3 regions of the Priestia filamentosa genome follow, and region 3 is predicted to be linked to each of the others. Evidence: riboswitches for the same ligand, from Rfam matches in the RefSeq annotation. Region 3 holds a riboswitch; each other region holds the start of a gene.
What was found. A riboswitch is a leader RNA that binds a small molecule or an ion and turns the genes downstream of it on or off. The one in region 3 is predicted to bind S-adenosylmethionine.
Positions count from the first base shown of each region.

Region 1: linked by a shared signal. The riboswitch ahead of B9N79_RS13735 (hypothetical protein) and the one ahead of B9N79_RS14650 (trans-sulfuration enzyme family protein) in region 3 are both predicted to bind S-adenosylmethionine.
Region 2: linked by a shared signal. The riboswitch ahead of mtnK (S-methyl-5-thioribose kinase) and the one ahead of B9N79_RS14650 (trans-sulfuration enzyme family protein) in region 3 are both predicted to bind S-adenosylmethionine.

Region 1 covers NZ_FXAJ01000003.1:35,271-42,374, reverse strand. Annotated here, with positions in the region: gene B9N79_RS13745 (DUF2164 domain-containing protein) at 1-197, opposite strand, end outside; gene B9N79_RS13740 (M20/M25/M40 family metallo-hydrolase) at 260-1,885, opposite strand; gene B9N79_RS13735 (hypothetical protein) at 2,312-2,557, opposite strand; SAM riboswitch class I at 2,644-2,745, opposite strand; gene B9N79_RS13730 (YgjP-like metallopeptidase domain-containing protein) at 2,983-3,708, shown strand; gene B9N79_RS13725 (LapA family protein) at 3,807-4,163, shown strand; gene lepB (signal peptidase I) at 4,254-4,817, shown strand; gene B9N79_RS13715 (YiiX/YebB-like N1pC/P60 family cysteine hydrolase) at 5,151-5,732, shown strand; gene B9N79_RS13710 (PilZ domain-containing protein) at 5,897-6,175, shown strand; gene B9N79_RS13705 (MFS transporter) at 6,286-7,104, shown strand, end outside.
Region 2 covers NZ_FXAJ01000003.1:77,726-84,829, forward strand. Annotated here, with positions in the region: gene B9N79_RS13905 (PAS domain-containing sensor histidine kinase) at 137-2,335, shown strand; gene B9N79_RS13910 (methylated-DNA--[protein]-cysteine S-methyltransferase) at 2,332-2,832, shown strand; gene B9N79_RS26775 (hypothetical protein) at 2,858-2,980, opposite strand; gene mtnA (S-methyl-5-thioribose-1-phosphate isomerase) at 3,113-4,159, opposite strand; gene mtnK (S-methyl-5-thioribose kinase) at 4,176-5,387, opposite strand; SAM riboswitch class I at 5,515-5,652, opposite strand; gene B9N79_RS13925 (pyridoxal phosphate-dependent aminotransferase) at 5,858-7,030, shown strand.
Region 3 covers NZ_FXAJ01000003.1:218,380-225,483, reverse strand. Annotated here, with positions in the region: gene B9N79_RS14665 (APC family permease) at 1-209, shown strand, start outside; gene B9N79_RS14660 (hypothetical protein) at 290-550, shown strand; gene B9N79_RS14655 (trans-sulfuration enzyme family protein) at 584-1,750, opposite strand; gene B9N79_RS14650 (trans-sulfuration enzyme family protein) at 1,704-2,879, opposite strand; SAM riboswitch class I at 2,950-3,059, opposite strand; gene B9N79_RS14645 (RIO1 family regulatory kinase/ATPase domain-containing protein) at 3,556-4,191, opposite strand; gene B9N79_RS14640 (DUF3817 domain-containing protein) at 4,310-4,603, opposite strand; gene B9N79_RS26600 (YppG family protein) at 4,758-5,129, opposite strand; gene yppF (YppF family protein) at 5,302-5,484, shown strand; gene B9N79_RS14625 (DUF1798 family protein) at 5,552-5,911, opposite strand; gene B9N79_RS14620 (hypothetical protein) at 5,962-6,207, opposite strand; gene B9N79_RS26160 (hypothetical protein) at 6,390-6,548, shown strand; gene B9N79_RS14615 (DUF2515 family protein) at 6,590-7,104, opposite strand, start outside.

The sequences.
Region 1 (7,104 bases), 180 kb from region 3:
AATATTTTCTGCTCTACAATCGTTTTGCTGTCTTCAATTCCCTTGTTATAAAAATAAGCTCCGACATTTTCTTTTATAAAGTAAAAAACTGTTTCAGCGGCAAGTTCTCCGATCTCTTCTCCTCGTTCTTCTAGGAAAAAGCGTTGAATTTCATTAATCACTTCTGCCTTTTGTTCTTTTGATAATAAAATTTCCATACCGTGTAACCTCTCTTTTCTAGCTTTCTACTATGTTCTCTTCAATGTACCAGGAATCTCGTTTATTTAAAACATTCTTTTATAGTCATTTGTAGCAAATCCATAAGAGGGCCAAATGAATAATTAACATCAAGTCGTTCTGTCCACTGATGCGCGTCTCTCCCTCTAGGACCTAAGTTAAAGACAGGTACTTTAAACTGTTCTAGGTCAGAAAATGGGATATCATAGCCTTTCTTCCACAATGGCATGTTGTGAACGAGCGGCAAGAAAGTTTCTAATGCATGATCAAGTCCAACATAGCTAAGGTCTGAAATGCCTCCAAAGTAAAGCTGCTTATGAAACACTATCCCATACTTTTCTACACCTGTTTTTGTTAGTATTTGAACAAGTTTTTTTACAAGCGGATGATCATCTGTACATACAGCAGGATAGTATGGTGGTGCGAAAAAAAGAATAATCATTGGTGAAAGCTCTTTGCATAAAAGAGCAAGCTCATTCAAAATAGCCGTTGTTTGTTCTCTATGATCGAGAGAGGACGTCTCATGTTGTACCTTCTTAATTAAACTATCAACATGCTCCTTCCCGTAAGTATCCACTCCATATTTATAAAGTTTCTCATACGTAAAAACGTGAACATTTACAGACCTTGGAGTAGAAGATTGCATCATTCCATAGTGAAAAGCGCGATTATTATAGTGCTTCTCTACTTCACGAGCTGCTTGCTGAGCACTTTCTAATAGAGAAGAAACAAACTTATCCATTGGCTTCTTCATCACTAAGAAATTATAAAGAGATAGCGCTCTGTTTGGTGTTTGTGTTGAATACTCTTTCTTTAAATCTCCCTGAGACAAAATAGTTGGAGGAGGACTTACTTCCCCTTCAATCACCTCACAATAGTCTGTATTAAGCTCTAATGCTCTTGTAAGCTCACTAACAAGTAAATTAGCGTTAAGACCTGCAAAAGGCTCTCCAACATGACTTTCTTTTCCATAGCAAAAGAAACCTGGCAATACCTTTCCAATCGATCCAACATATAAATAATCTCTCGTATCACCAGGATAACGACTGAACATCGGTTCTCCATTCAAGACAAGAGAATATTGAAAACTGTGTTGTTTTGCAAGATCAAGCAAAACAGGTACTGCGCTTCTCATTCCTATCGAACTTACTTCTTCATCTGGAACAGATAAAAACAACAGATTTCCTTCAAATTCCCCATTTGACGCTCGTTCAATGAGAGACATTTGGGTCACCATTCCGCTTTTCATATCCATAATTCCACGTCCAAAAAGCCATTCTCCTCGATCTAAGTCTTGGCGGACTTCAAATGGTACAAGCTCACGCTGTCCATAAAATCGTTTTGTTAGTTCAATGGGGTTAAAGGCGGCATCTTTCCAAATCCCATATCCCTCAACTCCAACAACATCATGATGATTAACAAGAATAACCGTTTTATTTGTTTTTTGACCTTTTACAAATGCAGTTACAATAAATCTTCCGTCTTCCGTATCATGTAATTGAGCATAAGAAGGGTGTTTTCTGAAATATGGAAGCTGTAGAAACTTACGATGAATAAACTTGGCCATCTCTCCTTCTGCAGAGCTTCCAGTAATACTCGGAACGGACACAAGTTCACAAAGAAGGTCGATGAGCTGTTGTTTTGTTTGAAAGTAAGTTTGCCCTTTCATGTTCTCCCCCCTGTTCGACTTTTTAGAAAGCAATGTTTATGCTGCTATAATTAAGCCCATTCTCCGCTATCTTCCTTTTTACGTCAACCACTTTTTAAAGAAAGAAAACCAAATAAAAAGAGCAGCTCTTTCACTTGTAGGCTGCTCTTTTTTCTTATTTTGCTTCTAAATAGTCCAAGATGTGATCAATTAGTTCTTCACTACTTTGATCACTTCCATATTCAATGGAATAATCCATGAACGTCGCCCCTTCCTCAATTTACCTTTTATATAAGATAACACAGTTTTTGACTATTTAGGATGTATATTTTTTAAAAAATTTTGACAAATTCATTTTGTGCTACTCATAGTGTTCTTACAAACATCCTATAGAGGTAGTTTGCTCACTTTATTATACGTTATGAATACTAGATTTGTTCTCTCTTTCTAATAAGAGGCAAGCACTCTTTCTTTATGCTCAAATCCTACTCTCTGAAGCTTTTCTAAGAGAAGGTTAGACACTTTCTCATCATCACTTCTCTGTAGTTCCTTGTAATCAATAGCTACTGAATATGTACAGTCACAATCTTTAGCGATAATTTGAATAAATGTCTCAAGGGAATGAATATAAACTTCTGACACCACATTTTCTAAATTTTTTTCAACATAAGCCTTCCACTCGACATGTTTCATTTTATCTCTCTCCTTTTAATATACTTTTCGACAAAGGCAAAAGAAAAATGCCAATCGCTAAAAGCGATTGGCATCTTTTCTCTGCACATTTATCACTCAAAGCGTTTGCTTTGCTGGTAGTAGCACCTTGCATACGCAGGTTGCTGTGGAATCATTGAGCCAGTTCTCTTATCCACTCTTGATAAGTTGTATATTTTTCTATTGTTAATAAAGTTGACTGTCTTAATAAACAATATATGTTTGTGAATAATGGAATTATACCAACTATTCTTTATTTTGTAAATGAGCATTTTAAGGAAAAATGAAAGAACAGTTTGAGCATATGTGTCAATTTCCTGATATTATTAATAAGAAGTTATCGGTGTAACCTTGACCTTCACCTTAGTTTACATATACAATGAAAATTTGTAGAAAGGAGTTTCAATATGTATCATTTTAAAACAAAAAAGCATAGTTTCAATTACACGATTCACCAAGTTCAAAATACAACAAACGTTCAAATTTCAGTTTGCAAAGATGAAGGGGTTCTGCTTACTGTACCGAAAAGTTTCACAAAAAGCAACCTTCAATTTGTATTAGCTCGTAAAGCTGACTGGATTGCTGAGCAGCTAGGAGACGTTCAAACTTCTGAGGAAAATCATACTCAAGATGAAGAAAAGATAACAGAAGCAGAAAACGTTGTTAAATCTGATGAAAAGAAATCGTTTCAATCTGGAGAGCGTTTCTTTTACCTTGGACGTCAGTACCGTTTAAACATCGAAACAACTGAAGATACTCCATCTTTCGCTTTTAAATATTCAAAGTTCACAGCACAAATTCCAACAAGCTGGGATGAAGCAAAAACGAATGAAGAAATCTTTACTATGTTAAAAGAGTGGTACATAACAAAAGGCCATGATAAAACAAAAGATATTTTAAAAAGCCTTACCCCTCTTTTAACAAACGATGTAGCTTCTATCACATGGGAAGAATCGCCTAACCTGGTTTCTTACAACAACGGAGATGTAAAAGCAGATTGGCATTTGCTTATGGCTCCAATGGCAACAATTGAAGCTGTTATCGCCAAAGAAGTGGAACAAAATCCTTCTTCCCTTTTTGAAGACTATAATGAACGCTTAGAGTGGCTAAAAGAACATACGCTCTCTCTATAAATTAAAGAAGTAGTAAAACTGAAATGGTTTCATACTTATAGTTGAGGGTATAAACATAAAAATACTGATACTGATCCATTTAAAAAGGAGAGTTTTTTATGAAAGGACAACGCTATTTTATTTTAGCTCTTGTTTTTGCTCTTATCGTTGCTATTTTAGCTATTGTAAATGATGAACCCGTTCAGTTTAACTACGTATTTGGTACACAAGACTGGCCACTAATTCTCGTTATTCTTGGCTCTGCCGTATTTGGTGGCGTTGTAGCTGTATCATTAAGTTTGGTTAAAATCATTCGTCTTCAGAGTCAAATCCGTCAACTTCAAAAAAATGGAGCATCAGTACCTCCTTCTGTTGAAGCTGACAAAGACAATACAACAGCCGCAAAAAAGAAAGAAAAAGAATTATCTTCTTCTGAAAATAAAAATGTTGGTATAAAGAGCAGGCTAAATAAATAAAGATGTAGAAGGTTAGTACAGGGAAATGTACTAGCCTTCTTTTTGTTGCATAGCATCCAACTATCTTTATTAAAAGGAGCGAATTGTAGCTTGACAAAAAGTACAAAAAGCGAACTTTGGTCTTATGTAAAAACCATCATATTAGCTATTATTTTATCCTTTTTTATTCAACATTTCTTCTTCCAACCTTATACAGTAAAAGGGGATTCAATGCTACCTAACTTACAAGATGGAAACAAAATTGTGGTCAATAAAGTAAACTATAAGTATGGAAAGCCCCAGCGATCAGATCTCGTCGTTTTAAAATCTCCCGAGCACAAGGAAGAATATCTTGTAAAGCGGATCGTTGGCCTGCCGGGTGAAAATATCTCGTTCAAAAACGATGTTCTTTATGTAAATGGACAAAAAACAGCCGAACCTTATTTAAACAAAGCAAAGCAAGAAAAATTACCATATGAACAAGTAACGAATGATTTCACCCTAAAAGAAATAGTAGGCCTAGCTAAGATTCCTAAAGACTATGTACTTGTATTAGGCGATAATCGTCCTATAAGCAATGATGGCCGCCATTTTGGGCTTATTAAAATCGACAATATTGTTGGAGAAGTGAACATGAGATATTGGCCACTGAATGAGATCACTTTTATGCATTAACGCTCACCTCCTTGTTTTTTTACATAACTGTAATATTATTTTGATACCGAATTTACGTTTTTCCTTTATACTAAAAGTAGCAAAAGCAATTAGAGCAAGGAGGAATTTTAATGCTACTTTTCCGCTCCCTTATTGCGTTTTTAGTAATCTGTTTTCTGACTGCTTAGCTTCCTGAAAACGGCTCTATTCCAATGAAAAACACCTTATTTACGAAATTAAAAATAAGCTCTATATAAAGAAAGCCATTCAATATGAATGGTTTTTTTCTTCTATATATTGTTTCCATTTTCCCCATACCAAATATGAAAAAATCGATATAATACAGCAAAGGAGATGATTATTATTCAAAATTTACCTTTTTATTCTTATGAAGAAGCTTTATCAAAAGTTCAGACAGGCGATATCTTACTTTGCTCTGGTCATTATATAATAAGTCGTCTCATTGGATTTTTTTCACGTTCTTCTTTCAGTCATGTTGGGGTTATTGTCAAATGGGAAGATCGTATTCTAGTAATGGAAAGTGTTGAGGATGATGGTGTACGTATTGTGCCCCTCTCTCACTACTTTAAAAATTACGAAAATAAAAATGAAAGCTATAGAGGCAAACTATTTATCGCTAGACATGATGAATTTATGAGCAATAACGTCTCAGAAGAAGAGCAAAAGAAACTAATTGATAAAGGGATTTCCCTTCTAAATAGACACTATGATAAATTTGAAATTCTAAAAATTCTACTTCGTATTGTATTTAAAGTTCCTAACTATAAACAAAACAACCAATATATTTGCTCTGAGCATATTGATATCCTTTACAAAGAAGCAAATATTACCCTTGCCCCATTACAGAGTCGCCCTCTTTTTCCAGAGCATATTGTGAAAGATAAAAGTATTACATTTCTCTTTCGCCTTCTGTAAAAGAAAATAAATTCCTTTTTCTTCCCTACTCTTTTATAATAAAGAGTGAGTAGAGTAGCGGGAGGAATAACTAGATGCAGTATTGACGTAATGAAGGTTTTCGCTTTCAATTCAAAAAACCGGTAAAAGGGCTTTTTTCCATTATTCGGCGGAATGGTAAACAGGTGCAAAGCAGAAGCGGCAGCATCACAGCTATTGACATAAGCCCAAGCGGACTACTCCTTCAATCTCCATTAGAACTTCCTATTGAAACTAATCAAAAAATTGAAATTAACGTTTCCTTCACAATAAATAGTACTAAGCTTTCTTACAATGGGACAATCCTTTGGAAAAGACCTGTTCAAGAAAGTTTTCAATATGGCATTTTACTTAAAAATGAGGAAGATGAACGCCAAGAAATTATTAATGAAATTAAACTTTATCAAAAACGCTTAAAAAAATAGTAGTGGACAAAGCTAAAAGTTTTGCTCATTACTATTTTTTGATTTTTCTGTTTATTAATTGGTCTATAAGGCTAAATAACAAGAAAGGCAATTGAAAGGAGAAAGGAGAAATGGTCAAAAATCAGGCGAACACAAAAATGAAAAAAGCAACGATAGCTACTGCTATGGGAAACGTTGTAGAATGGTATGAGTATGGCGTATATAGCTACACAGCAGGAATTATCGGTACTCAGTTCTTCCCTTCTGGCAGCACAACAACTGCCTTTTTATATGCTTTTGCTCTTTTTGCAATTTCCTTCTTTTTTAGACCGCTTGGTGGTATTATTTTCGGGTCTATTGGAGATCGATTAGGTCGAAAAAAGATTTTGACAATAACAATCGTTCTTATGTCACTTTCAACAGCAGCTATTGGAATTATTCCTAGTTATGAATCATTTGGAATGGGGGCTACTATTTTGTTAGTTGTAATGCGAATGGTTCAAGGTCTAGCTGCAGGGGGAGAATATGGAGCAGCTACCGTTTTTATGACAGAATCTGCTCCATACAAAAAAAGAGGTTTATTTACAAGTTTCCTTGAATCTGGTGTACTTTTTGGTTATATCATTGGAGCAAGCTCTGTTGCTCTTCTTACCTCCATCTTAAGTGCAGATGCTATGAATCTATGGGGGTGGCGCCTCCCGTTTATCTTATCTCTACCTTTAGCTTTAATTGGTATGTATTTACGTACAAAAGTAGATGACACACCCGTTTTTTCTAAATTACAGAAGGAAGATTCTTTATCCAAAAAACCGTTTAAAGAAATGTTCTCAACTGCTCGGAAACCTCTCTTGACAACTTTTTGCTGTATTGCTTTTGCAAATGGAGCATACTACACCCTTTTAACTTATCTCCCTTCTTATTTTGAAACCGAAATTGGACTTTCGGCAAGT
Region 2 (7,104 bases), 140 kb from region 3:
CTTGGCTAGAGAAATCTAGTCAAGCATCTTTTCCTGTCTATTCAAAAAGAGATAGGAGGAATTTGGAGTAATATGTAGAATAACCATAAGATAATAAGAAAGCTGTCACTATATATGTGTGAAAGGAGCAACGTTTATGTCGGCTGAAGGATCACTTCAAGCAACTGAGAAAAGTCGAGATGAAACAGCAGAATTGGAGCAGCTTAGAATCGTATTTGACAGAGCACGGGATGCAATGATTGTATTTAATGGTGATTTGCGCGTTACAGACGTCAATCAAGCAGCCTGTCGCTTGTTTGAATGTGCAAAAGAGGAGCTCCTCTCACTTCATGTGCGAGATTTTTTGGAAATGATGTCAAGTGAGGCATTAGAGCGGTATGACTATTCTCTTACAAGCGGAGACCACTTTTATTTTGAGGGTCCCTTATATTTGCCGAATGGCTCGATAAAGTATATTGAATTTCAGTCAGAAAAGCATGATGGAGAAAATGCTATTTTAATGACAACGTTTCGGGATATTACAAAGACAAAGAACTTAGAAAATGAGCGGTTTATTAGTCAAGAAATGTTTCAAGATATTTTTAATCAAGCGATTGATGGTATTTTGATTTTTGACAAGAAAGGGCGAATTATTGATGCGAACCCGTCCCTTTGCCGAAGGATTGGCTACACTAAAAATGAACTGCTTGTTCAAACATTAAGTGAGCTTGTTCTTCCGATTTATCATTATAAGATTGAGCGTCTTTGGCATGCGCTAAAAAGGAATGGGAAATCACAAGGAGAACTTCCTATTCAAACTAGACAAGGAGAAGAAGTGTACTTTGATTTTACAACAACAGCCCATATTAATAGTGATTATTATATGTCTATTATGCGTGATGTTACGGAAAAGAGAGACATGGAGCAAGAGCTAGCTAAAAGTGAAAAGAAATTTAGGGAAATCTTTGAAAGCGCTGTTGATGCTATCATTATTTGGAATGAAGATTGGACAGTTGTTGATGCGAATCCCTCTTCCTCTCGTACATTTGAGCTTCCTCTTCATCAACTCATTGGAAGTAATTTAGAAGAATTTTTAGATTTATCACAGCCAAAAACAAAAGAAATTACAAATCGTTTTTATGATTTTAATGCGATAAGAGAAGAGCTTCCTTTCTATATGCCAAATGGTGAAAAGAAAGATTTAGAGTTTACAGCAAAACAAGGTATTATAAAAGGGCATAATCTAACTATTTTCCGTAATATAAGTGAACGAAAAAAGATGGAACAAGAGTTAAGAGAAAGTGAGCAAAAATTTAGAACGATTTTCAATGGATCTGTCGATGGTGTTCTGCTTTGGAATGAAAATTTAAAGATTATGGATGCTAACTCTGTTTTGTGTGATTTCGTTGAATTAACAAAAGAAGAAGTATGCTCATTGAACGTGCGAAATCTGTTAGATGAAGGGAACAAAAAGGTATTAGATGCTCATTTATCGTTTCTTAAGGAATACAGAGAGCATGAAGGTGAGTTAACTTACACAATGAAGAGCGGTCGCAAGCGAACCATTGAATATTCAACGAAGAAAGATATTATTCCAGGGGTCTATATGACAATGCTACGAGATGTCACTGAAAAGAAAGAGATGGAAGAGCAAATCCGAAAATCAGATACTCTACAAGTTGTAGGGCAGCTTGCCGCAGGAATTGCTCATGAAATTCGAAATCCAATGACAGCATTGAAAGGATTTATTCAGCTTTTACAAAATAGTATTGATCATGAAGAGAAAGATGATTTTTCTCTATATTTTGACGTCATTACGTCAGAACTTCAGCGTATTGAAAACATTATTACAGATTTTCTTGTATTAGCAAAACCTCAGGCAATTAAACACGAGCAAAAAGATATTATTCAAATTGTCCAAGAAACAATGGACTTATTAACAGCACAAGCAACGCTTGTAAACGTGCAGTTTCATACAGAATTTGAGCCTTCGTTACCGCTTCTTTACTGTGAACCGAATCAGCTAAAACAGGTATTTATTAACATTATGAAAAATGCGTTGGAAGTTATGCCTATAGGTGGTACCCTAACTGTAAGTGTACATGCTAAAGATGAAAAGTTTATTGTAGTCTCTATTAAAGATGAAGGGGAAGGCATGCCTGAAGAGCGAATTAAGCGTCTTGGCGAGCCTTTTTATACAACAAAAGAAAAAGGTACAGGTCTGGGTCTTATGGTGTCATATAAAATTATTGAGGAACATGGAGGTTATATTGACGTTCATAGTGAGATAGGACTTGGCACAACTTTTTCCATCATCTTACCAATCAATTCAAGTGAGGAGAATAAGAAAGAATGAACAAATATTATAGCATCCTTGTTCATGAGATGCTTGGCAATATTGTCATCCGTTCAAACGACAAAGGCGTGACAGCTCTTTCCATTGGAGAAGAGCTTGTTATTGAAAAAGATGAAATTAAAAATCAGGGTTGGGCGTTTACTGCTAAGCAACAGCTTGAAGAGTATTTTAAAGGAGAACGACAAACGTTTAATTTACCGCTGTGCATTGAAAAAGGTACGCTATTTCAGCGGGAAGTGTGGAATACATTATCAAAAATTCCTTATGGAAGCTTCTGGTCTTACAGTGATGTTGCAGTAGATGTACAGCGTCCAAAAGCAGTAAGAGCAGTTGGCGGGGCTAATAGAGCTAATCCTTTGCCTATTATTATTCCGTGTCACCGTGTGATAGGAAAAGATGCATCTTTAACAGGATATGCGGGAAATAAAACACATCAAAAAGAACTTCTGTTAACTGTTGAAGGATTAACAGTTCAGAATGGCACAGTAAAAATATAAAAGCTAAGCGATACATTCGCTTAGCTTATTCACTTTCCTCTTCTTTCCACCCTTGTCCTTCTATAAAAACGAGATCAACAGACTGTTGTTCATCTGTTTCGTGCATGGAGCTTTCGGATTCTGTGAATTCTTTCTCATTTTTTTTCACTTTCTTGTCCTCCTTACACTTTTTAAAAATTTCATTATTATAATAAGCAGTTGAAGAGAAGAATATGTTTTCTACAATGAAATGTTACACTTCTGTAAAAAACAAAGAAGAAGCATTAATGCTTCTTCTCTTTTATAAGCTTTTTGTTGTAAATAAGTCAGGGATTTTATCGAATTCAGTTCCATGTATAATACCTTGTTCTGTAATAATACCTGAGATAAGTTCTGCAGGAGTCACATCAAAAGCAGGATTATAAACAGATGTGTTTTTAGGTGCAACCCACTCATGTCCTACTTTAAGTATTTCTTCCTCTTTTCGTTCTTCAATTGGAATTTCATCTCCATTTTTAAGAGAAATATCGAACGTTGATAAAGGAGCCGCAACATAAAATGGAATTCCATGCTGTTTTGCCAAAATAGCTAATCCATAGGTTCCAATCTTATTAGCTGTATCTCCATTTGCAGAAATGCGGTCGGCTCCAACAATAACAGCGTCGACTTTCTTTTTTTTCATTGTATGTGCAGCCATGCTATCAGTAATTAATGTAACATTTACCCCGCTTTGTAACAGTTCCCACGTTGTTAATCGTGCACCTTGTAAGAGAGGGCGAGTTTCACAAGCAAATACATGGATAGGGAAGTCAACTTCTGCTGCGAGATGGAAAGGAGCTAACGCTGTACCATAATAAGCGGTGGCAATTGATCCTGCGTTACAGATGGTCATTACAGAATCATTCTTATTAAAAAGTGACAAAGCATGCTGTCCAATGTTATAACAGATATTTTCATCCTCAACGCTAATCAAAATAGCCTCATGAACAAGATTTGTTTTTGCTTCATTGACAGAAGCTGCATGCTCAATTTTATTTTGTAAACGATGAAGGGCCCATGTTAAATTAACGGCCGTTGGGCGAGAAGAAGCAAGGTATAAGCTTTTTTCACGAATATGTGTATGAAATTCTTGTAAGTCCTCTCCTTCAAATTTTGATCCAGCTAGGGCTAATCCAAAAGCAGCGGCAATTCCAATTGCTGGTGCTCCACGTACTTTTAAAGTTTTAATAGCATCCCATACATCTTCAATTGTTTCTAAAGTTAGAAATTCAACAGAATTGGGAATAAGTTGTTGATTTAAAATTTTAATAGAATCCTCTTTCCATTCTACCGATCTCGGTATGGCCATTTTTCTTTCATCCTTTCTAAACAGTTCTAGCATTATTTCCTAAAAATTCATTATTTTCAATATAAAACTCATGCAAGTCTTGAACATTTTTAATCTCTACTCGATTTAAAATAAGAGATCTTCCTATATCTAAAGCAATCTCTTTTGTACGAATACGAAGCTCACTTTCTTCAATCGTATCAAGATCTGCTACATGAGCAAGCCCAATTGTTCGGCGGATCATTTCACATCCTGCAAAACCTAATGCATCTTGCCAAACGGTGCGGAGTGTATAGTCAAGATAGCCGTTAACTTGTAGAAAAGGATTGTTTTTATCCTCTTTCCAAAGAGACGTAAATACAGAGGAAAAAGTTTCCCATGTATCATGAATAAAGCCAAAAAGCTCAGTTTGAGCTGGAGGACGACGGAGGGCATTAAACAATAAATTTGCGATAAAATGACCTAAGTCAAAACCAAAAGGGCCATAAAAAGCAAATTCAGGATCGATAATTTTTGTTTCATGCTCGCTAGCAAAAATACTTCCTGTATGTAAATCACCATGAATAAGGGCATCGCCGTTTGTTAAAAACAGCCTCTTCAATTTAGCTACTTCAAGCTTAAGTTCATCTTCTTTCCAAAGTTGTTCTACTTTTTCTGATAGTTCCGGTTCAAAATCATTTGTATCATGATCAAAGAATGGGTCTGTAAAAACGAGGTCTTCTGTTATTTTACAAAGCTCAGGGTTTGAAAATTGCTGTGCTTTTTCTTTCTTTTCAGTTGGACTTAGTCCTAAATCAGATGTTTTAAAGAGAATGTGAGCTAAAAAGGTGCCAATATCTTTTCCTAAATTCGGATAAGAGTCACCTTTAATAAGTCCTGTTCTGGCAATGGAAAGATGCGATAAATCCTCCATAATTGTTAGTGCGAGCGTCTCATTACTGTACAACACCTCAGGAACAAGGTGAGGGGTGAATTTTGCAAATTGCAACAAAGCTTCGCTTTCAATTTTGGCTCGCTTCAGCGTTAATGGCCAGCTTTCTCCCACAACTTTAGCGTATGGTAAAGCTTGCTTTACAATCCATTTTTTCGTGCTGCCTTGAGTGCTCATTTGAAAAACAAGGTTAAGGTTCCCATCGCCAATTTCACGGCATGTTACATGTTCATCTTCAGCAAAAAAATGAAGTTTTTTTAAAAGGGATATAGCGCTTTCTTCTGTTAACGGTTTATAAACATCAAATTGAAAAGTCATAAGAGAAGTAAACCTCCAAAATAGATTTGTTTAATCGGAATTAAGAAGTGAAAGGGAGTAGGGGTGCTTATTCAACAATGAAAAAGCCCCTTTCCTTTATGAAAGAGGCTTGAAGATATGGTCAAACCTCTTATCTTTCAGAAAGGATATTCTTTCTGTTGGAAGTAGCACCGTGCCACTTTTGCGTTCATTTTACACATAATGAACAAATGGTCGGTTGCTGGGCGTCAAAGGGCCAATTCCCTCAGCCAACTCTTGATAAGAGTATATGTGATTTTAAATTGGAAATGAAATAACACTGTTTGAAAAGTATACTAGCAACGATTGTAGATTTTGTCAACACGTAAATTTAAAATTAGGTTGTTTGTTTAGAGCGAGAAAAACTTTTCTTTTTTCATCTTTACAGAAATGAAAGAAGCATATATCATGAATCATTAGAATTTGTAGAATTTTTCGAGAGGTTGTTTATGATGAAAATATTTCAGCAGTCAGATCGTTTAAAAGGTTTACCAGAACAGTTTTTTGCTTCTCTTGTTAAAAAAGTAGCAAAAGAGGCAAGTGAAGGACATGACTTAATTAATTTTGGTCAGGGAAATCCAGATAAGCCGACTCCTGAGCATATTGTAAAGGCGCTTCAAGAAGCAAGTAATAATCCTCACTTTCACGGTTATCCACCTTTTCAAGGCCACGGTTTTTTAAAAGAGGCTGCAGCCTCTTTTTATAAACAAGAATATGGAGTAACAATCGATCCAACAAAAGAAGTAGCCATTTTATTTGGCGGAAAAGCAGGATTGGTTGAAATTCCCCAGTGTTTGCTTAATAAAGGGGATGGTGTCCTTATTCCAGATCCGGGTTATCCGGACTATTTATCAGGGGTTGCGCTAGCTGGCGCAACATTAACTAAAATGCCTTTAACAGAGCAAAATGATTTTTTACCTGACTATAGTTCGCTGTCAGAGGAAGATAAGCAACGTGCTAAGCTGATGTTTTTAAACTATCCAAATAATCCCACAGGTGCTGTTGCTTCAAAAGAGTTTTTTGAAGATACGGTGAGCTTTGCCGACAAAAATGATATCTGTGTTGTTCACGATTTTGCTTATGGAGCAATCGGATTTGATGGCAAGAAGCCAAGAAGTTTTTTGCAAACTGAAGGAGCAAAAGACGTTGGGATTGAGATTTATACGTTTTCTAAAACATTTAATATGGCAGGATGGCGCATTGCTTTTGCAGTTGGAAACGAGAGTGTTATTAAAGCAATTGAACTTTTACAAGATCACCTTTATGTTAGTATTTTTAGTCCTATTCAAAAAGCGGCCGAAGTTGCGCTTCTGCATAGTCATAAAAGTGTTCAGGACCTTTTGTCTCTTTATGAGAGAAGACGTGAAGTTTGGGTAGGAGGATTGCAAAATATCGGATGGGATGTAAAAGCTCCAGCAGGCTCTTTTTTTGCTTGGCTTCGTGTCCCTAAAGGATATACATCAACGGAATTTTCCGATCTACTCTTGAAGAAAGCACATGTTGTGGTAGCTCCTGGAATTGGTTTTGGCGAGCATGGCGAAGGATATGTACGAACAGGATTGCTAACAGAGGAAACGCGAATCCGAGAAGCTATTAAGCGAATTAAGGGATTAGGAATTTTCTAAAAATTATTGACAATCTTTTCTTTGAATGTCATAATCCAAAGTGAATTGACTCATAAACAACTAAACATAAATAT
Region 3 (7,104 bases):
TCATGCTTGTTATTTCTTACCTTGGTTCATTTGGTGGAGGAACAGAGACATTAAAAAATCCTGTAGACTTAATTCTTGTCGCTATAGTAGCATTAGCTATTTACTACTGGGCTAAATATAGCGGATTGCCAAAAGCAATTATTGATAATGATGAGCCTACACCTGAAGAGAAAGCGGAAGCTGAAGTTAAAGCAGAACCTGCTAAATAACGCTTGTTTTACAAACTGGATAAAGTTAAAATAAAAGCTGCCTTCTGGCAGCTTTTATTTTTCACAAAGGAGCTATTAAAATGAACTATGAAGGCTTATTAAAAGCTTATTTATCTCTTTGGAACAACCGCCAGCTTTCTTCCTATAAAGAAGCGGAAGAAAAACTTAAAGAGCTTATAAAAGAAGATTTAAGTTCAGCATGGTCACACCCTCGTATTCGTAAAGCAAAAGAAGTTCAGCTTACAACTGCCCTTACTCGAATTGAACAGTCCTCTTTAGAAAATGAGACAAAGCAAGCATTAAAAGCTTTGTATGAACAAATTTATGATGCGATAAAATAAACGTCAAGGAATTCATTCCTTGACGTTTATTTTTTATTTATACGAAAAAGCCTTTTCCGCTTTCTCAAATGCTTGTTTTAAATCTTCTTTTAAATCCTCAACATCTTCAAGGCCAACTGAAATACGAAGAAGATGCTCTGTAATGCCTCGTTCTTCTTTATCTTCTAGAGGCATACTTGCATGAGTCATTGTAGCAGGATGCGTTAAAATGCTCTCTACTGCTCCAAGGCTTACTCCAACGGAAGAGAGAACAACATGATTAAGCGTCTCTTTTGCTACTTCTTTATCTTTTAATTTAAAGGAAATGATAGCCCCGTAGCCACTTGCTTGCTCACTTGCTAAGTTGTGCTGTGGATGAGATGGAAGTCCTGGATAATACACCTCATCTACTTGCGAGTTATCACTTAACCACTGCGCAAGCTCTAAAGCTGACTTTTGTTGCTGATCTAGACGTACTTTTAGTGTCTTAATCCCTCTTAATAGAAGCCAACTATCATTAGGACTTAAAATTGCTCCAAAAGCGTTTTGTACAAATCCAATTTTCCCAGCAAACTCTTCGCTATTTGTAATGGCAACTCCAGCTACAACATCACTGTGACCTCCAAGATATTTCGTTGCGCTATGAACGACAATATCTACGCCTTTATCAAGCGGTTTTTGTAAGTATGGCGTCATAAACGTATTATCCATAATTGTAAATAAATCATGATCTTTTGCAACGCGCACAATTTCTTTAATATCTGTTACGTGTAAAAACGGATTTGATGGAGTCTCAAATAAAATCGCTTTTGTTTTTTCTGTAATATGTTGTTCTACTTCTTTAATATCTGTTGTATTAGCAAACACAGCTTTAATATTAAAATTAGTGAAAAGCTGTGTAACCGCTCTGAATGTTCCCCCATATACATCGTGTGAAACGATAATTTCGTCTCCACTTTTTAACAAGCATAAAACGGAAGAAATAGCAGCCATACCTGATGAAAAAGCAAATCCATACGTTCCGTTTTCTAAAGATGCAACAGTATGTTCTAGAGCTTCTCGTGTAGGGTTACCTGATCGAGAATAATCGTAGCGGTTATTTTTTTGCTGATTAAACGTAGTTACTTGATAAATAGGCACATTGACAGAACCAAATGGCTCTTCAACATGAGTTTTAGCGTGTATAAGCTTTGTGCTGAACTTCTGATCTTTTGTACTCATCAAATCTCTCCTTAAAGTCTTGAATTAAATCTTCTCCATGCTCAATACCAACTGATAAACGAAGCAAGCAATTCGTTACTCCAATTTCATTTCGAACATCCTCTGGGATATCGGCATGTGTTTGGCGTGCAGGGAACGTAATTAATGTTTCAACGCCTCCTAGGCTCTCAGCAAACGTAACTACTTGAAGATGTTCTAATAAGAACGGCACTAGTGCTTCTTCTTTTACAGAGAAGGAAAGCATTCCTCCAAAGCCTTTTGCTTGCTTCTTCATTACGTTATAGCCTGGATGACTCTCTAACCCTGGATAAAATACTTTATCAATTAAATCTTGTTCTTCAAGCCACTGAGCAATTTTCAAAGCATTTTCCTCGTGACGATCCATTCTTAGTGCCAATGTTTTTAAGCCACGAAGAAGGAGAAAACATTCCTGCGGTCCAAGAATAGCACCAATAGCATTTTGAAAAAAGCGAATTTTTTCACCAAGCTCACAACATCGACTAACAACAAGTCCACCAATAACATCATTGTGCCCGCCGATATACTTACTTGCACTATGCACAACAAGATCTGCACCAAGTACAAGTGGCTGCTGTAGATATGGAGACATAAATGTGTTATCAACAATTGTTAGAAGATCATGTTCTTTTGCGATAGCAATTGCTTCATGCAAATCTGTAACGTGCATAAGTGGATTTGTTGGTGTTTCAATAAATAGAGCTCTTGTATTTTCTTTTACATTTCTTTTTATCTCTTCTGTATTTTCAGTGTTAACATATGTAACCTCTACGTCACTTTTCTTCACAATATCTTCAAGAATACGATATGTTCCACCATATAAGTCTTTCGAGATAATAAGATGATCGCCTTTTTCAAGGAGAAGGAAAATGGCTGAGATAGCAGCCATACCTGATGAAAAAGCAACTCCTATTTCTCCTTTTTCAAGAACCGCAATTGCTTCTTCAAGCGATGTTCTAGTAGGATTGGCTGTTCTAGAATAATCGTAACCTGTACTTTCTCCTAAACGAGGGTGTTCAAATGTAGATGCCTGATAAATTGGCGTTGTAAGTGAACCTGTTGCAGCATCTCTTTTCATTCCTGACCTTACTAACTCTGTTTCAATACGCATAATATTCTCCCTTTCTTCCTCAATATAAAAAAGCCACTCTTTACAAATGAAAGAGCGGCTAATCCGAAATCTCTCATCTGTAAGAACAATTTGTTCTACAGGAATTGGCACCGTTCAAGTATATTACTTGATGGTTGCCGGGCTTCATCGGGCCAGTCCCTCCGCCACTCTTGATAAGAGTAAATTTATAATTCATTGATTTTGTTAAGTAATTAATCTTACTTTAGTAAAAATATGAGTGTTTGTCAACGAAGTTTTCTAAAAAGGTTAAATATACACACTATTCAAAAGGGTTTTCTACTATATGTTATTTTAAGGATATATTAAAAAAACAGCAGAAACGAATGTCTCTGCTGTTTCTTTTACTCATATAAAAAAGCAGTGATGGAGTATACAGTACAGTCCCATCTTCTTAAGCTTTCACTCACTAGTTCATTGTATTCTGCTACGCTTTTTGTTGCCTCATATAAAGGAAAGTCCATTGCCTTATTCCTCCTCTATCCTATTTTTATCATTATAGACAAACGTAGGAACATCTAATCTTGTGAGTTTGTTCCTTTCTATCTCTTTTTACGCTTTTGAAGCTCTTTTTTTACAATTGGAACACCTTTTTTAATAGCTCTTTGGACTTTAGGATTCTTCAGTAATCTGATAATTTTACTCAATCTTCCCATAATTATTTCAGCTCCTTATTATTTCGATACTGACTAAGACGTTTGCAGTATTTATATAAATAAGCAATTGCTTCTAAAAACCATTTTGGAAACTTTTTTGGGAAATAAGATTTTTGATAAAAATAGCGATATGCTCTTGCTAAATCGCGCCACTGATAGCATGTTTTCTTCTGAGTATAGCGTACAACATCAATGATACGAACTTCTTTATCCTTCGTTAGAATAAGATTGTGTAAATGAATATCTGAAGGGTTTAATCCTTTCGAGCGTGCAAAGGCAAGTCCTTTTTCTACCTCTTCAATTGCTTTTGTAGGAATTCTCACACCTGTTGTTAAACACTGATAAAACGTTTTGCCTTTAATATATTCCATTACAATATAGTTTGGCCCAACTTCATATATTTCAGGAAAAGTGAGAGAATGTGATAATTTTTCATACACTTCTCCCTCTTTTTGCGCTAAGTGATCAAAAGAAGGAAAAAATAGTTTAATCACTTTATTTTCATTTTTCACTTTAAAAGCCCACGCACTTCTCCCTGTTCCTATTACTTTTAATTCTCTTGGTAGGTGAATAAGAGAGTATGAAGAGCCTTTTTTTTGGAACTTAACTTCCTCTACGAGTTCTGAAGCTTCCCTCACATTTTTTCCCCCTTCACTCTTTTTTCAAACATACTACAAATTTCACACTTTCCATAATAATATGCTTTTAAAAAAAAGAGCTCTTACCTTTGGTAAAAGCTCTTTTGAGATGACTTTTTTAAGCTGAGAATTTGCGTAGCTTTGTATCTAAAATAAAATTACCAAATGGAATAACAGATGCTAACAAAGCACTTACAATCCATTTATATGACCAACGTACTTTCATCGTGACATAACCAACCATTAAAATATATAAAACAAACAATCCCCCATGAATAGAACCAACAACTGTTACAACTTCAGGGATGTTTGCCATATACTTAAGCGGCATTGCAATTCCTAAAAGAGCTAAGAGAGAAAGCCCTTCAATAAGTCCTACAAACCTCATTCCACCGAGTGGAGAGTTCATCATATTATCGTCTCCTTCGTATTGTTTTTATTTATGTATGTCCAAATTCATTTTTTATGTGCTTACGTTTTTAGTATACCAAAGTTACAAATCTTTTATCACCTTGTTCCTGTGACAGTTTCATGACATTAAGAAGCCGGGAGTTCCCGGCTTTTTCCTATACTTTAAAAATCGACGTAACACCTTTAAAAACCGTTGATAGCTGGTTAACAGCGTTCATCATTTGACCTGCTGTATTCATCATTTTATCCATATTATACGTACCATCGCTGTTCTTAAATTGTGCTAAAATTTGCGGTGGCTGGCTTTTTGTTTGCATCCACTGCTTAGGATAGTAGTGAGGCTGACCTTGTTCATACATATTTTGCTGTGGCATGTATCCACCCGTTGTTATATGTTGATTGTACATGTTAGGAGTATAAGGAACATCTACAAATTGAGTGTTGTTTACATATGGATGACTTTGATACAAATAGGGATTTCCGTAATTTTGAATAGGTGCATATCTGTATTGATGAACTCTTCTCATCCGTTCTTCCCCCTCTCTTTTCATTCTTATACTATGTAAACAGCCTAGGCAGACGTGAATACGTAATTTATCATTTTTTGTCACTTTTTGTCGGAATTCTAAATTTTTCGAACAAAAGGAACTTTCCTATTCTTGTGGTACACTATAAAAAAGGGGTAAGGGGGAGTTTAAAATGACAGTTGAAACACTTCGTAACCGTTTTGTTGATGTAAAACAATGTGAGCCAGAAAATCACGATCAGCTACTAGATTTTGCTAGACGCAAATATTTAAAAGGGGAATTGAGTCTTAGCGAGTACAAGAAAGTGATGTATGCACTTGAACAAGATGGAGCAACTAGTTTAACTTTTCCTTAATATTAAGAGAGCGCTTAATAAAGTAAGCGCTCTCTTTTTTTATATTCCCTACAAAAAGGAGCTTTTATCAAGCTCCTTTTTCTTTTTCTGCTAAAATAGATTCTAGAAAATACTTATTTGATATATACATTTTACTAAATTGTTTAGCTCTTGTATCTTTATGGAACGATTGCAAAATAACGTTGTGTAAATTCTCAGTTGCTGCATCAACTTGAGTAAAATGAACATATTTTGGTTTCGTCTCTAGAATCCATTTCCTTACGGCTTTTTCCCATTCGTCAAGCAATGAAAAAAACGTTTCAGCATATGGCTTTACTTCCTCATAAAAATCTGCTGATTGTTCTTTCGCTTTTACCACCTTTAATCTATTAGAAGCTTCTTCATTATAAGATAGAAGCTTTTCAGTAAGCTTATAAACGTTGGACATCAAATCACCTCTAGGAGGTTATTGTAACATGGAAATAAAAAGTTGTAACTTTAAATTGGTTCTGCAATAGCAATGTGATATTCAGACTTTTTTACATATTTTAATTCATCAACGGCTTTTTCGATTTCTAAAAGAGAGGCTTTGATTGAAGACAGCATTTCTTCTGACGCAGTGGGCTGTTCTTTCGCTTTTTCGCTTACTCGTCTTCCTAGCTCTTTTTCAGTTTCATCTAAACCTACAATCGCCTGATCCAAAAGACCTAAAAGCTCGCTTTTACGAACCCATTTTTTATTCATTTGTCTTCCTCCTCTACGCTATGTTCTTCTATTTATTCTTTCTTTTTTCTTCTCTCCCTTTCTCGCTGACAAAACTAGTTGTGATTCGCTAAATAAATCTTCTTTTTAACAGTTATTCGACATCTTCTAAAATGTATGATTTTCGGATAATCGACCATACTAACGATTGGAGGTGGATATCAATGAAAGAACGTTTCGAAAACAACACAAATGACAGCACTGAACAAACACTTCAAAAACAACATAACGCTGCTCAAAATCTTGCAGATCAACAAATGGATGCAGGAAACTCAACAGAGATGAGCAAAAAACAAAATGGACCAAATCGTCCTTCAACTTAATATCATAAAAAAAAGACATCAACATTATGTTGATGTCTTTTTTATTTTCCTTTTATGAGCTCTTTAATTCTTCCTTCTACTAACATATAGAAGTGAAGCGTCCTTTGTTTCTTTTTATACCATCTTGTAATGTTTACGATTTCAGCAAGAGGCGTATCTGACAGCCATCCTTCAAGCTTTTCTCTGCTTTCAACCCATTTATCTCTCCGCGTCTCATGATGAGCAACAGGTCTAAATGTAGAACGAAGATATGGGGTAGCTATTTTTCCTGTTTTTCTAAAGTATTGTTCATAATCATAACGAGACCCTGTATGAGGGGTTGAAGAAGCAAAATGATCAAATAAAGAAAAAAGCTCTCTATGAAAAAGAAGTTCCGAAAGCTTTATCCCTAGTTCAATGCGCTCTTCAACTTTTAAAAAGTTATATACAGAAAGACCATAAAGCTCTCCTTGCATTGTTGGGAATAGAACAGAGCTAAAATGCAACATTTCTTGAAGTTTGAAAAAAGGACGGGAAAACACTCTTTTTTGATAAACAGGATGAGAAATAACCGGTT